One region of the Thalassotalea nanhaiensis genome, then DNA from elsewhere that is predicted to be linked to it. Evidence: predicted binding sites of a transcription regulator. Region 1 holds the regulator's gene; each other region holds the start of a gene.
What was found. Region 1 encodes LexA, which represses DNA repair genes until DNA is damaged. Its sites were predicted from a motif close to TACTGTATNNNNATACAGTA; they were not measured.
Positions count from the first base shown of each region.

Region 1 (3,195 bases):
AAAATTTCAGAATTATCGTAATTCTAGCATTAATGGTACAAGTTGTTCTATAGAGACATTTTTAAGCATTTATTTATTAACAAGATTAATTATTTTAAACATTTGCATGTTAAACCTAAGACTCGTACCAATTGCCATCAGGATCGCCCGGAAAAACACCAAGGTTTTCACCATGGCTTTGGTAACCTAATAAACGGCGTATATTTTCAGGATAGCTGTCGACCGTTTTTCGAGGAATAGTTAAATATTGATTTTCTTCCTGCCTTAGCCAGCCCAGGCTATACGTAGTGATTAACCCGGAACGAGCCGCTTGGCTGTTATTGGCACCACCACCATGTATGGTTGAACCAAGATAAAGCAGTACCGATCCTTTTGGCATAACCGCCTGAGTAATATCAGAGGCTTTTACATCTTCAATCTCGCGAAGATCCTGACTCCCTGGCACCACGCGAGTAGCACCGTTCTCTAGGGTAAAATCGTCCAGCGCCCACATTGCGGCAATTTGGAACTCAACATCAGGAATGCGAATGGGATAAAAATCATCATCACGATGCAGCACCTGATCGGCTTCACCCGGCAAAATCTCTATCGCAGTAGAGCTTCCTATGCGATAACACTCACAATGGCGTTTTAGTATGTTATCAGCAACGTCTTTGACTAATGGGTGGGCAATAAGCTCGGCAGCAGATCGAGATAACCCCAGTATGCCACTCAATCTCAGTGTTTTATAACCGTTAAAATCGTTCTCAAATAAATGCCCTTCTCGGTCAAAGGCTGCTCTAAATTCAGCTTTGACATTATCAATAAGCTCATCAGGTGCCTGATGCTTGACGATAACACCGCCGTCTTTTAACAGGGCCTGGATAATATCTGTTGTTTTCTCTGATGTATTAAAAATCTGCATTTCAGGCTGCCTTGTTGTTATACCTATTGCTTGAAAAATAATTTAAAACAATAAGCATTATTTAAACTGAATTAAATTTAACTCTAAACTGGATCACACAAAATTCAACCTTTTTAAGGATTTACAGTTGCGTTTATTTTGTGGCTGTATATACTGACAGTTACTGTACAGATAAACAGGTTCAAAAATAATTATGCGCCCTCTTACTGCTCGACAAGAACAAATATTTGGCTTCATTAAAGAAAAGCTAAGCGAAACCGGTATGCCGCCAACACGTGCTGAAATAGCAACATTTTTTGGTTTTAAGTCAGCGAATGCTGCCGAAGAACATTTAAAGGCATTGGCGAAAAAAGGTTTTATTGAAATGCTACCGGGCACTTCTCGTGGCATTCGCTTAGCTGAAGAACACGTTGAAGAAGAAGGGTTGCCTTTAATTGGTCGCGTTGCTGCTGGTGAGCCAATACTGGCACAAGAACATGTTGAAGAGCACTACAAAATTGATGGTAGCTTATTTCACCCTGCAGCAGACTATTTACTGCGTGTGAACGGTGAAAGCATGAAAGATATTGGTATTCTTGATGGCGATTTATTAGCGGTTCATCAAACTACAGACATTAATAATGGCCAAGTTGTAGTTGCTCGCGTTGAAGACGATGTAACGGTAAAACGCTATAAACGCGAAGGTAATGTCGTATATTTACACGCTGAAAATGAAGATTTTTCACCAATAGTTGTAGACTTAACTAGTCAAAATTTTAATATTGAAGGCATTGCTGTTGGTGTTATTCGCAACGCTGACTGGATGTAGTCTGCCGCCCCTTTAGCAGTATAAAAAATAACCAATAAATAATGGCTAAATTATGTACTTAATTTAGCCATTTTCTTTTCTTCCCATCCCTTTGTTTTAGCCTAACTCATTCAAATTTAGTAGTATTTACTCTAGCTACTTTTAATTAATTAATTTAACTTTTTTATAACAAAGCACTAGACCTTGTTTAAAAATTAAGTAATTCTAGAGTGGATAATATACAAATATTACGCTGTAGACTCCCTACCCCATTCATCGATGTAGGTTTTTTACGTAACACAATAATAAAAATAAATTACGGAAATTAGAGACATCGAATTAAGATGTATCTTGTCACTTATTTCTGTATTTTCTTGGCTAAAAAAAGCAGAGGAGATGTCGAGTGAAGAGACGTAACCTGGGTTGGCTGTTGTTGGGAAGCTTACTTTCCAGTTCAGCTTGGGCAGAATCGCAATTAAATTTGACCAAAGGTGTGACTGATGTCAGCCAAAATGTCTATGAATTGCATATGTTGGTAATGTGGATTTGTACGGTAATAGGTGTCGTGGTATTTGGCGCTATGTTCTGGTCAATGATATTCCACCGCAAATCTAAAGGGGCAAAACCAGCCTCATTTCATGAAAGCACCAAAGTTGAAATTCTTTGGACCGCTATTCCTATTTTAATTCTTATCGGTATGGCATGGCCTGCAACTACGACTTTAATTGACATGGAAGATAACAGTAATTCTGATATCACCGTGCAAGTGACTGGTTCGCAGTGGAAATGGCATTATAAGTATTTTGATCAAGGCATTGAATTTTATAGTGTTTTATCTACACCAAAATCTCAATTTGATAACCGAGATGGTGACAATGGCGAGAAATGGTCAAATGAAAATTATCTTTTAGAAGTAGATAAGCCATTAGTTATACCAGTGAATCGCAAGGTTCGTTTCTTAATAACTTCTGATGACGTTATTCACTCTTGGTGGGTACCAGCATTTGCGGTTAAACAAGATGCTAACCCAGGCTTTATTAATGAAGCTTGGACCAAAGTGAATGAACCTGGCATTTATCGCGGCCAATGTGCTGAGCTTTGTGGTAAAGATCACGGTTACATGCCTATTGTTGTTGATGTTCGCTCTGAAGTTGATTACGAGCTATGGGTTAATGAGCAAAAAATTGCCATGACTAAAGCCGCAGAGGCCGAAGCACAATCGCTTACCGCTAAACTTCCAATGGAAGAGCTAATGGCATTAGGTGAGCAAACATATGCAGCACACTGTGCGGCGTGTCACCAACCAACAGGTTTAGGTTTACCACCAGCATTCCCTGCGCTTAAGGGCAGTGAACTAGCAACGGCTCCAAGCAAACTTGGCGAGCACATTGATGTGGTATTCAATGGTCGTTCAGGTACTGGTATGCAAGGCTACGGTAAGCAATTATCACTTAAAGAAATTGCTGCAGTGGTTACTTACGAGCGTAATGCTTGGGATAACAAT
Region 1 is NZ_CP134146.1:382,277-385,471, reverse strand. Features, by position in the region: gene RI845_RS01825 (phytanoyl-CoA dioxygenase family protein) at 116-904, opposite strand; gene lexA (transcriptional repressor LexA) at 1,098-1,712, shown strand; gene coxB (cytochrome c oxidase subunit II) at 2,095-3,195, shown strand, end outside.

Region 2 (3,195 bases), 1.2 Mb from region 1:
TCTGGCTCTAGTACGGTAAGTGCTTGCTCATCGCTAGTAAGCAACGCTTCGAGGATTGCAACACTGAGTCTTTCGCCAAGACTAATTACACTGGCACGAATATGTTCAGGGCAATAGCTTAACATTGCCGCCCCTTCCAACCATCGTTTCAATTGATGAGTCCATCTGAGTAGAGCTTGTTCAGCGTGTTGGCGATTAAAGTTAGTACCTGATTGAGCTAAGCCATCAAAAATATTTTCAACTGCTTGATTAAGGTGGGCAAGGCTGTGTTCTAATTCTTCACCTTCGTTAAGATTTTCGGTAAGAGCAACCAAGTGGTTGGTAATTCCCTGTGGCGCTGACACCACTACAGACACTGGCGATTGTAGGCTTTTATCTTTAATAATGTCACATACCGCGATAAAACGGCTGGCATTTGCTAATGATGAACCACCAAATTTAAGTACTCTCATTTTTCTTACTTCCTTAAAAAATTAAAACTGTTTTTTGTTTTAAAGGCCTTAAAACAAATAAGCCCGTGAACTTTGCAGGTCACGGGCTTCGAAAATATTATATTTTACACGTTAGCCAATGACCTCCATTCGAATTCGAATGGTGGTGGTTAGAATAATGATTGTGTGCATAATTATGTTCATGCCCTTACTCTGCCTCAGGCTAGAAACACTGTCAACCGCTAAATGACTGTAATTGTGTATAAAACATTTCTTAGATGGCAATATTTTAGAATAACTTATACCAATGAGATAAATTTCTACACTTCAGTTTTATTAATTTTCCCAATAAAGGTGCTGTTGGTGTTCTTTGAGCCAAGCTTTGGCTTGTTTGAAATTTGGATACAACTGAGAAACCAGTTGCCAGTAACGACTAGAATGATTTAGGTGGATGGTGTGGCAAAGTTCGTGAACAATTACATAATCAATGACTTCAACCGGCGCCATAACTAACAACCAATTAAGATTAATGCGCTGCTTTGCATCACAACTGCCCCATCGACTTTTGTAATAACGAATTTTTAATGATGCAGCGCTTAGCTTAGTGTGTTTGCATTGAGCCTCAAATCTATTACTAAGTAACTGTTTTGCTTCTTTTAAATACCAAGCATGAAGAGATTTTTTCACTTTAAGGCCAAGTTCAGCACTATCAGAACTTAGGTTTTTTAACTGGATAACTATCGTATTATCAATAATTGAAACATTGCCAGTATTAGCTTGCTCAATAAGCAATGCATATCTCTCTCCTTGATAATAGTAATACTCGCCAGTCTGATACTCTCTTACGCTTAAGCCTTCAACATGGTTGAGCTGCTCTGTAATTTTAAGCTGTAGCCATTGGGATTTTTCTTTAACTAAGTCATTAATGAATTGCTCTGCAAGCCTCATAGGCGCAAGTACTCTAACCTTGCCGCCTTTAACTTGTAAGCTTACCGTTTTACGCTTGCTACTACGAACAAGTTGATACTCAGGAGTTGGCAAAAATAAATCTACTCTTTGGTAGCACTTTTAGCTTTAACGCTTTTTGTTTTAGGCTTAGCTTTTGCGGTTTTAGGTTTATCAGCTGTTTCTTCAATAACCTCATCGACTTTAACCGCAGGTATTGCTGGCTTTGGTTTTGGCTTTTTAGCTTGTAGAGCTATAAGCACATCCTCGCGATGTTTGGCGATAAACACACTGATTTCTTCAATTTCTTTTTCAGCAAGCTCTAGTGATGATTGATCAAACAAATCGGACAGATTATCTGCCATATCGAGCATTTTGTCATACTCATCTGCAGCTTTCTTATCCATAAATGTTTCTACCTCCACCCCGTTGCGAATGACTACAAAACGACTTTCTACTGCCATTGTGATCCCTTTTATTTGTTGGCTAATGTTAGTGATATTAGCATTTATATTTATTTAAAACACTCAACTAGTGGGTATTTATCCAGTACTTTATCAGCTAAATTTAACCTTTAGCAAGAAAAACTTAAAAATAGTTAAAATTTCACCGCATGAAACCTGCCACTCAACGTGCAATATAATCCAATTTAACTGAATATTTATGCATGGATGTAAATAAATATTACAAGCTACACAAGTTAATAATTAAGATATTCAGGTAAGAGTACTGAATTTATTGCAGTTTTAGCGTTTGAAGGGGAAAAATCACTGAATAAATCAGTTACACCTAGCAATTTTTCATTAACAACTTTTATCGAAAAATAGGCAACTATTAAAGGGCAGCAGCAATTAACAACAAATTAACAATTTTAGCCAAATAAATAAAAGCCATTAGCCGGAGCAACATTATGAAAACTTTAACATCAGTAGCATTAGCAGGTTTAACATCAGTAACTTTATTAACAGCATTCACTACCAGTGCAGCGCCAATGAACCCTTATATGGAGTCAGCATTAATCAGTGTATGTAAATCAGCACAAAGCAACGATTTACTAGATATGCGTAAAACCATTAAAAGCCATCGTTTGTCAGAAAAAACAGTTGCACTAAAAGTTGTGTGTAATGGCGAAGACATTATCAGCTTTGCAGAAAATAGCGGAGCGGATAGAACTGCTAATCATTTAGAAAAACGTCTTGGTGATAGTTCAATTGTCGATATCGCACAAGTATATGCTGTTAATTTCTAATCCTAGTTTTATAAAATCTAACCAGTTTAAACAGTCAGTACCTTCCCCCTTAGGGTGCTGGCTGTTTCACTTCTAACAACTATTTATAAAGTATAATCAACTAAATTTACGCATTACAGAAAGCGGCAGTATAGGTAATACATAACGCATCACTGCCCATGGCCAACTTGGTACAAAAGCAACACCAACCTCTTTTTCAATCGCCTTTACTATCGCCTTACAGCCAGTATCCGCATCAACACTAAACGGTTGTTTTTTAGTGGCATGGGATATTTCAGTGCGAATGTAACCAGGATGAATGGTGGTGGCCTTAATCGGCGTTTTAAGTAGATCAATGCGTATTCCTTCAGTAAGTGAGGCTAATCCAGCTTTTGTCGCCGCATAGACATTAAAAGCTCCCCTGAAGCCTTTTTGTGAGCTCACTGAAGATATTGTCACCAAGTGACCAAAGTTTTGCTCTCTAAATATTTCAAGTGCCGCTTCACATTGAGCTAAAGCTGCAACAAAATTTGTCATAGCAGTTGCTTTATTAGCTTCGAAATAGCCAGTGCCCAGTGAAGCTCCTTTACC
Region 2 is NZ_CP134146.1:3,510,038-3,513,232, forward strand. Features, by position in the region: gene thrA (bifunctional aspartate kinase/homoserine dehydrogenase I) at 1-452, opposite strand, end outside; gene RI845_RS15215 (M48 family metallopeptidase) at 768-1,472, opposite strand; gene RI845_RS15220 (YebG family protein) at 1,481-1,840, opposite strand; gene RI845_RS15225 (DUF3718 domain-containing protein) at 2,287-2,625, shown strand; gene RI845_RS15230 (SDR family oxidoreductase) at 2,722-3,195, opposite strand, start outside.
Region 2: a site for LexA is predicted at 1,909-1,928, ahead of RI845_RS15220 (YebG family protein). Genes of this name have one in related genera too.

Region 3 (3,195 bases), 630 kb from region 1:
GGAGTTGTTATCTAGGATATGAATAACACTGTACGTTGGGGTTGTATTTCTTCGTCCCTGAAGTGAGTCAACCTTGTAACATCCCTGTCAGGTTGGCATTCCTTCGTCCCTGAAGTGAGCCAACCTTGTAACATCCCTGTCAGGTTGGCATTACTTCGTCCCTGAAGTAAAAAACCCGCTCAATTGAGCGGGTTTTATTAATCATAGTGAGCTGTTTGAATACTATTCAGTTTCAGCTACTGCTTCTTCTTCAGTATCTTTAGCGGCAGTAAGTAATAAGCCACGTAATTTAGCGTCTAACTCTTTTGCCATTGCAGGGTTTTCTACAAGGTATTTGGTCGCATTTGCTTTACCTTGGCCGATACGTTCGCCCATACAGCTATACCATGCACCCGCTTTTTCTACCATTTTGTGCTTAACACCAAGGTCGATTAACTCACCTAAACTATTAATACCTTGACCGTATAATATTTGGAATTCAGCTTGTTTAAATGGAGGGGCAATTTTGTTTTTAACCACTTTAACTCGTGTTTCATTACCGGTGATTTCATCACCTTCTTTAACCGCACCGATACGACGAATATCTAAACGAACTGATGCATAGAACTTCAACGCATTACCACCAGTGGTGGTTTCAGGGTTTCCAAACATTACACCGATCTTCATACGGATCTGGTTAATAAAAATAAGCATTGTATTAGATTGCTTAAGGTTACCTGTAAGCTTACGCATTGCTTGTGACAACATACGAGCCTGTAGACCCATGTGGCTATCGCCCATATCGCCTTCAATTTCAGCTTTAGGTGTAAGAGCTGCAACAGAGTCGACTACGATTACGTCAACAGCACCAGAGCGGCTTAACATATCAACAATTTCTAACGCTTGTTCACCAGTATCTGGTTGCGAAACCAATAACTCATTAATGTTTACACCAAGCTTTTCAGCATAAATTGGGTCAAGGGCATGCTCGGCATCAACGAACGCACATACTTTACCATTGCGTTGCGCTTCAGCAATTACTTCTAGTGTAAGCGTTGTTTTACCACTTGATTCTGGACCATAGATTTCAACAACACGTCCCATTGGCAAACCACCCGCACCAAGTGCAACGTCTAACGCAAGCGAACCAGTAGAAATAGTTTCTACGTCCATGCTACGGTTATCACCCAGCTTCATAATTGAACCTTTACCGAATTGGCGTTCAATTTGTCCTAGGGCTGCTGATAAAGCCTTTTCTTTATTTGCGTCCATTAAAATCTCCAGTGTTTTTCTATTTATCCAGTAGTTATGGAATTAGTATACTGTATAATCGTACAGTATCAACCATTAATTAATATTTTTTTATAAATCGAACAAAAGCAACCTATAACCAATTGATACTAAATAACTTTGTATAATTAAAAGTTTTTATCCTAAGCTTTTAAAATTAGAACTAACAATGTTTATACAGTAGTTATGTTTTATAATGCCCTTTTTTATACAGTAGTTTTATTGGTTAATTAGATTGGTAAAAAGTGATATCTTGCTTTGCGCTTCGAGTCATAATATTTTACCATCCATATACGCTATGAATCACGGCCTATTTTATCTATTTTTCAATTAATTTGCCGATCTCAAAATAACTTTAATAAATACAAAAGCTAATAAATGACAGACGATCTTTTTGCGCAATCTAACCACACTCCTATGATGCGCCAATATTTAAAAATTAAATCAGAATTTAAGCATATTTTGGTGTTTTATCGAATGGGCGACTTTTACGAGTTGTTTTTTGATGATGCTAAAAAAGCCTCAGAGCTTTTAGATATATCTCTAACTGCGAGAGGTAAAACTGGTGGTAATGCAATTCCGATGGCTGGTGTTCCATATCATGCAGTTGAAAACTACCTTGCTCGTTTAGTACATATGGGCGAGTCAGTTGCTATTTGTGAACAAATTGGCGATCCGGCTACCAGTAAAGGCCCAGTTGAACGTAAAGTGGTACGTATCGTTACTCCGGGTACGATTTCAGATGAGGCATTATTAGAAGATAAACAAGACAATTTACTTGTTTCTATTATTGCCATGCAAGAAAAATTCGGTATTGCCTACTTAGACATGAGTAGTGGTCGCTTTGTTGTGTGCCAGCCTAATAGCGAAGAGCAATTACAAGCAGAATTACAACGATTATCTCCTGCTGAATTACTTTACCCTGAATCTTTTGAATATCTCGACTTAATCGAACATATCAAAGGAAAGAGACGCCGACCTGACTGGGAATACGATCTTGATACAGCGGTTAAAATTTTAAATAAGCAATTTGGTACCAAAGAGCTCGTTGGTTTTGGTGTTGAAGACTATCATTACGGCCTAGCCGCTGCGGGTTGTTTACTGCAATATGTTAAAGATACTCAACGCAGTGAATTACCGCACATCAGAAGTATTAAAGCGGAAGCTTATGCCCAAGGTGTCATTTTAGATGCTGCAACACGTAAAAATTTAGAGCTAACTCAAAACCTTTCTGGTGGTAGTGATAATACCTTAGCATCAGTTTTAGATAAAACAGCATCGCCAATGGGCTCTCGACTTTTAAAGCGCTGGTTGCACTTTCCATTAAGAAACATTGAAGCACTAGAGAACCGTCAAAATGCAATTGCTGCAATTATTGATGAAGATATTCAAGTAGACATTTTTGATACCATTAAAGGCATCGGGGATATAGAACGAATTATTGCCCGTATTGCGCTTCGCAGTGCAAGACCAAGAGATTTTGCTCGCTTACGTAATGCATTAGGTTTATTGCCTGAGTTAAACCAGCTGTTGTTGTTAAACAACCAGTCTTATATGCAGCAACTTGCGAAAGTAAGCCGCCCTATTCCGCAATTACATGAATTGTTAACCAATGCCATTATTGAGAATCCGCCTGTTCTGATCAGAGATGGAGGTGTGTTAGCGCCTGGCTACAATAGTGAGTTGGATGAACTCAGAAATTTAAGCCAAGGTGCAAGTAACTTCTTAGCCGAATTAGAACAACGAGAGCGTGATAAAACCGGCATTAGTACACTTAAAGTGGGCTATAACCGAGTTCATGGGTTTTATATAGAGATCAGCCGTAGTCAGTCAAACGAGGTACCTGTTGAGTATATTCGCAGGCAGACACTTAAAAATAATGAACGCTTTGTCACCGAAGAACTTAAATCTCATGAAGAGAAGGTG
Region 3 is NZ_CP134146.1:1,014,619-1,017,813, reverse strand. Features, by position in the region: gene recA (recombinase RecA) at 223-1,257, opposite strand; gene mutS (DNA mismatch repair protein MutS) at 1,648-3,195, shown strand, end outside.
Region 3: a site for LexA is predicted at 1,300-1,319, ahead of recA (recombinase RecA). Genes of this name have one in related genera too.

Region 4 (3,195 bases), 1.6 Mb from region 1:
AATCCTGCAGTTTTCAAGATTAAGACTATAGATTAATTAACCCGCTAAAAGTTCCTTCGCATTCGCTAAACTTGTTTTTGTTATTTCATCCCCTGCCAATAAACGAGCTATTTCGTTTGCTCTGGCATCAAGATTAAGTTCTGTAACACTGGTTTGAGTATGTTTTCCGTCGCTCAGCTTTGCTACGAATAATTGTTGGTGCCCTTTACTGGCTACTTGTGGCAGATGAGTTACACAAATGACTTGTGTAGATTCTCCAAGTTTATTTAATTGCTGGCCTACCTTGGCTGCTGTAGGTCCACTTATCCCAACATCAACTTCATCAAATATTAGGGTGGGAGTGACAATTTTTTCAGCTAAAATCACTTGGATGGCTAAGCTTATTCTTGATAGCTCGCCACCAGATGCAACTTTGGCTATTGGTTCTACCGGTTGCCCTGGATTCATACTTACTAAAAACTCAACATTATCCGTACCATGTGCAGTTGGCTCATTTATGTCTTTTTCATCTACCGCTAATTTAAATATTGCATCGGGCATATTCAATTGTCTAATCGACTTAGTGATCGCTTTTTCCAGCTTGGTTGCAGCTTTAATTCTGCTTGCTCTAAGTTTGCAAGCGAGCTCTTTGTACGCCAAAAGACAAGCATCCATTTCATCATGAATGAGTTCAAGGCGTGAATCATCAGATGCAATAGCATGTAATTCTTTACAAATTTCACTGTGAAAACTATCCAGACTTTCTGGCGCTACTTTATGCTTTCTCGCTAAATCTACTGCGGTAGAGTAACGCTCTTCGATTAATGCAAATGTTTGCGGGTTCAAGTCGATACTTTGCTGATACTCAATTAGATCATGGCTTGCTTCTTCAAATTGTATTCTCGCTTCATTCACTAATGTTGCAATCGAATCAACGCTGGGGTCGAGTTCTGCGAGTTGATTTAAGTGTTCAGTTGCTTTTTGTAATTGACTGAGAAGATTAAATTGCTCATCCGCTGATATTTCTTGTACGCATTGTTCAGAAAGCATCAGTAATTGCTGCGCATTACTGTTACGCTTGAAATCGGCTTCCAGTTGGGTAAATTCATTCGCCTGCAAGGCAAACTCATCAAGTTCTTTAACTTGGTATTGTAATAGCTGTTGTTGAGCAAGTCGTTGTTGTTTATTTTGTTGAAGAATTTCTAGTTCACTTTTCAGTTCACGCCACTGGTTTTGGTAAAACTTAAGCTCAGTTAACATTTGTTGATGATTCGCATAATCATCTAATAATTGACGTTGTTCCTGGTTTTTCATTAGTAATTGATGATCATGCTGACCATGAATATTTAATAGGTATTGGCCAAGATTTTTTAATTGAGCTAAAGGCACAGGACTGCCATTTATGTATGCTTTAGAGCGACCTTCGGCGCTTATTACTCGCCTTACGATACATTCATCATCTTGTTGTAAGTCGTGAGTAGCAAGCCACTTTAATGCTTTTGGGGTATCGGTAATGTCAAAGGTTGCAGTTAGCTCAGCTTTACTGGTACCTGGCCTAACCGTGTTGGCTAATGCTCTACTACCTAAACACAACCCTAATGCGTCTATGGCAATGGATTTACCAGCACCGGTTTCACCTGTGATGGTGGTCATGCCTTTGTGCCAGTCTATTTCAACAAAGCTGACGATGGCGAAGTTTCTTATGGCTAAATTTAATAACATGATCACACTCAATTATTGATTAATGAAATAAGTACTGTTGATTTATACAGTAAAGTTATCAGTGTTTATTTATGAATGCAAATTTAAATTACCTTCAGGGATGAAGGTATGCCGAATTACCATGGATGGTACCAATTCGGCGAGCTCAGGGATGAAGGTATGCCGAATTACCATGGATGGTAGCAATTCGGCGAGCTCAGGGATGATGCTGCGCCGACAAGTTGAGAAGGTAAAAGTACTGTTACTTTTACCTAATGTGCTAATAAACTTTATTGCCCCAACTAAGTTTTGTTCTTAAAACATTAAAGTAGTCATGATCGAGAGGGTGGACTAAACGAAGTGTATATTTACATTTTTTTATGCGTATTTCGTCGCCAGGCATCACAGCCAAAATCACATGACCATCACAACTCACTTGCAATTCTTCATGATTATTTGTGGCTACTACCAGTCTTATTTCACTGTCACCATCAACCACAATAGGACGAGAGCTCAGTGTATGTGGAAACATTGGCACCAACGAAAGGGCGTTTAGGGTTGGCGTCATTATTGGGCCACCAGCTGACATTGAATATGCTGTTGAACCCGTAGGTGTAGATACAATAATACCGTCAGAGCGCTGCGAGAACATGAATACATCATCTAAATAAACGGCAAACTCCATCATACTGGCAACTTTTCCTGGATGCAGTACCGCTTCATTCATTGCACTGTTTGAGCTTTTTAATTGGCCATGTCGATATACTTCGGCCTGAATTAAAAAGCGTTGCTCAGTTTTAGAACGTCCGTCAAGAATTGCTTCAAGAGGTTCTATTAAGTTATCTGGTGATAAATCAGTTAAAAAACCCAAGTTGCCACGGTTAACACCAAGCACGGCAATGTCGAAACTGGATAACACTCGTGCGGCCCCCAGCATATAACCATCGCCGCCAACAACTATTGCTAAATCAGCCTGCTTGCCAATATCAACAATATCAAAGGTATGGGCATCTGCTTTATTTAACTTATTGGCAACCGATGTTTCGATCATGACGATATAGTCATTGCCTTCTAAATAATGATGAAGGGCAGCGATAGTCGCTAATGCGCCTTCATGTTCGGGTTTTCCGATAAGGCCTATCGTTTTATACATTTTACTCATTCGAATAGCGCTAATATATTGTTTATTATGGCAGTTTTACCGACATTTTTCCTATTGTAAAGAGCGCAATTAGCAAATAGTTAAAAAATGTCCTTGAAACCTTTAATAAAGCCCCCATAATTACCACAATTATGAAAAATAAGTCCTGTCTTGGGCGAAATGATATTGTGGAGTTATCGATGACTACTGAGTCAACAAATACTGATAAAGACGTTTCAGCAACAGAAGCTGAAGTAAATACAACTGAAGAGCAAGTTGTTGAGCAAAACGATGTTGAACAAACTGAAGCAACAGCCGAAGTGGTTGAAGAAGAAGTGGTTGTTGAGTTGAGTGCTGAGCAACAAAAAATTGCT
Region 4 is NZ_CP134146.1:3,059,134-3,062,328, reverse strand. Features, by position in the region: gene recN (DNA repair protein RecN) at 37-1,701, opposite strand; gene nadK (NAD(+) kinase) at 1,961-2,842, opposite strand; gene grpE (nucleotide exchange factor GrpE) at 3,022-3,195, shown strand, end outside.
Region 4: a site for LexA is predicted at 1,734-1,753, ahead of recN (DNA repair protein RecN). Genes of this name have one in related genera too.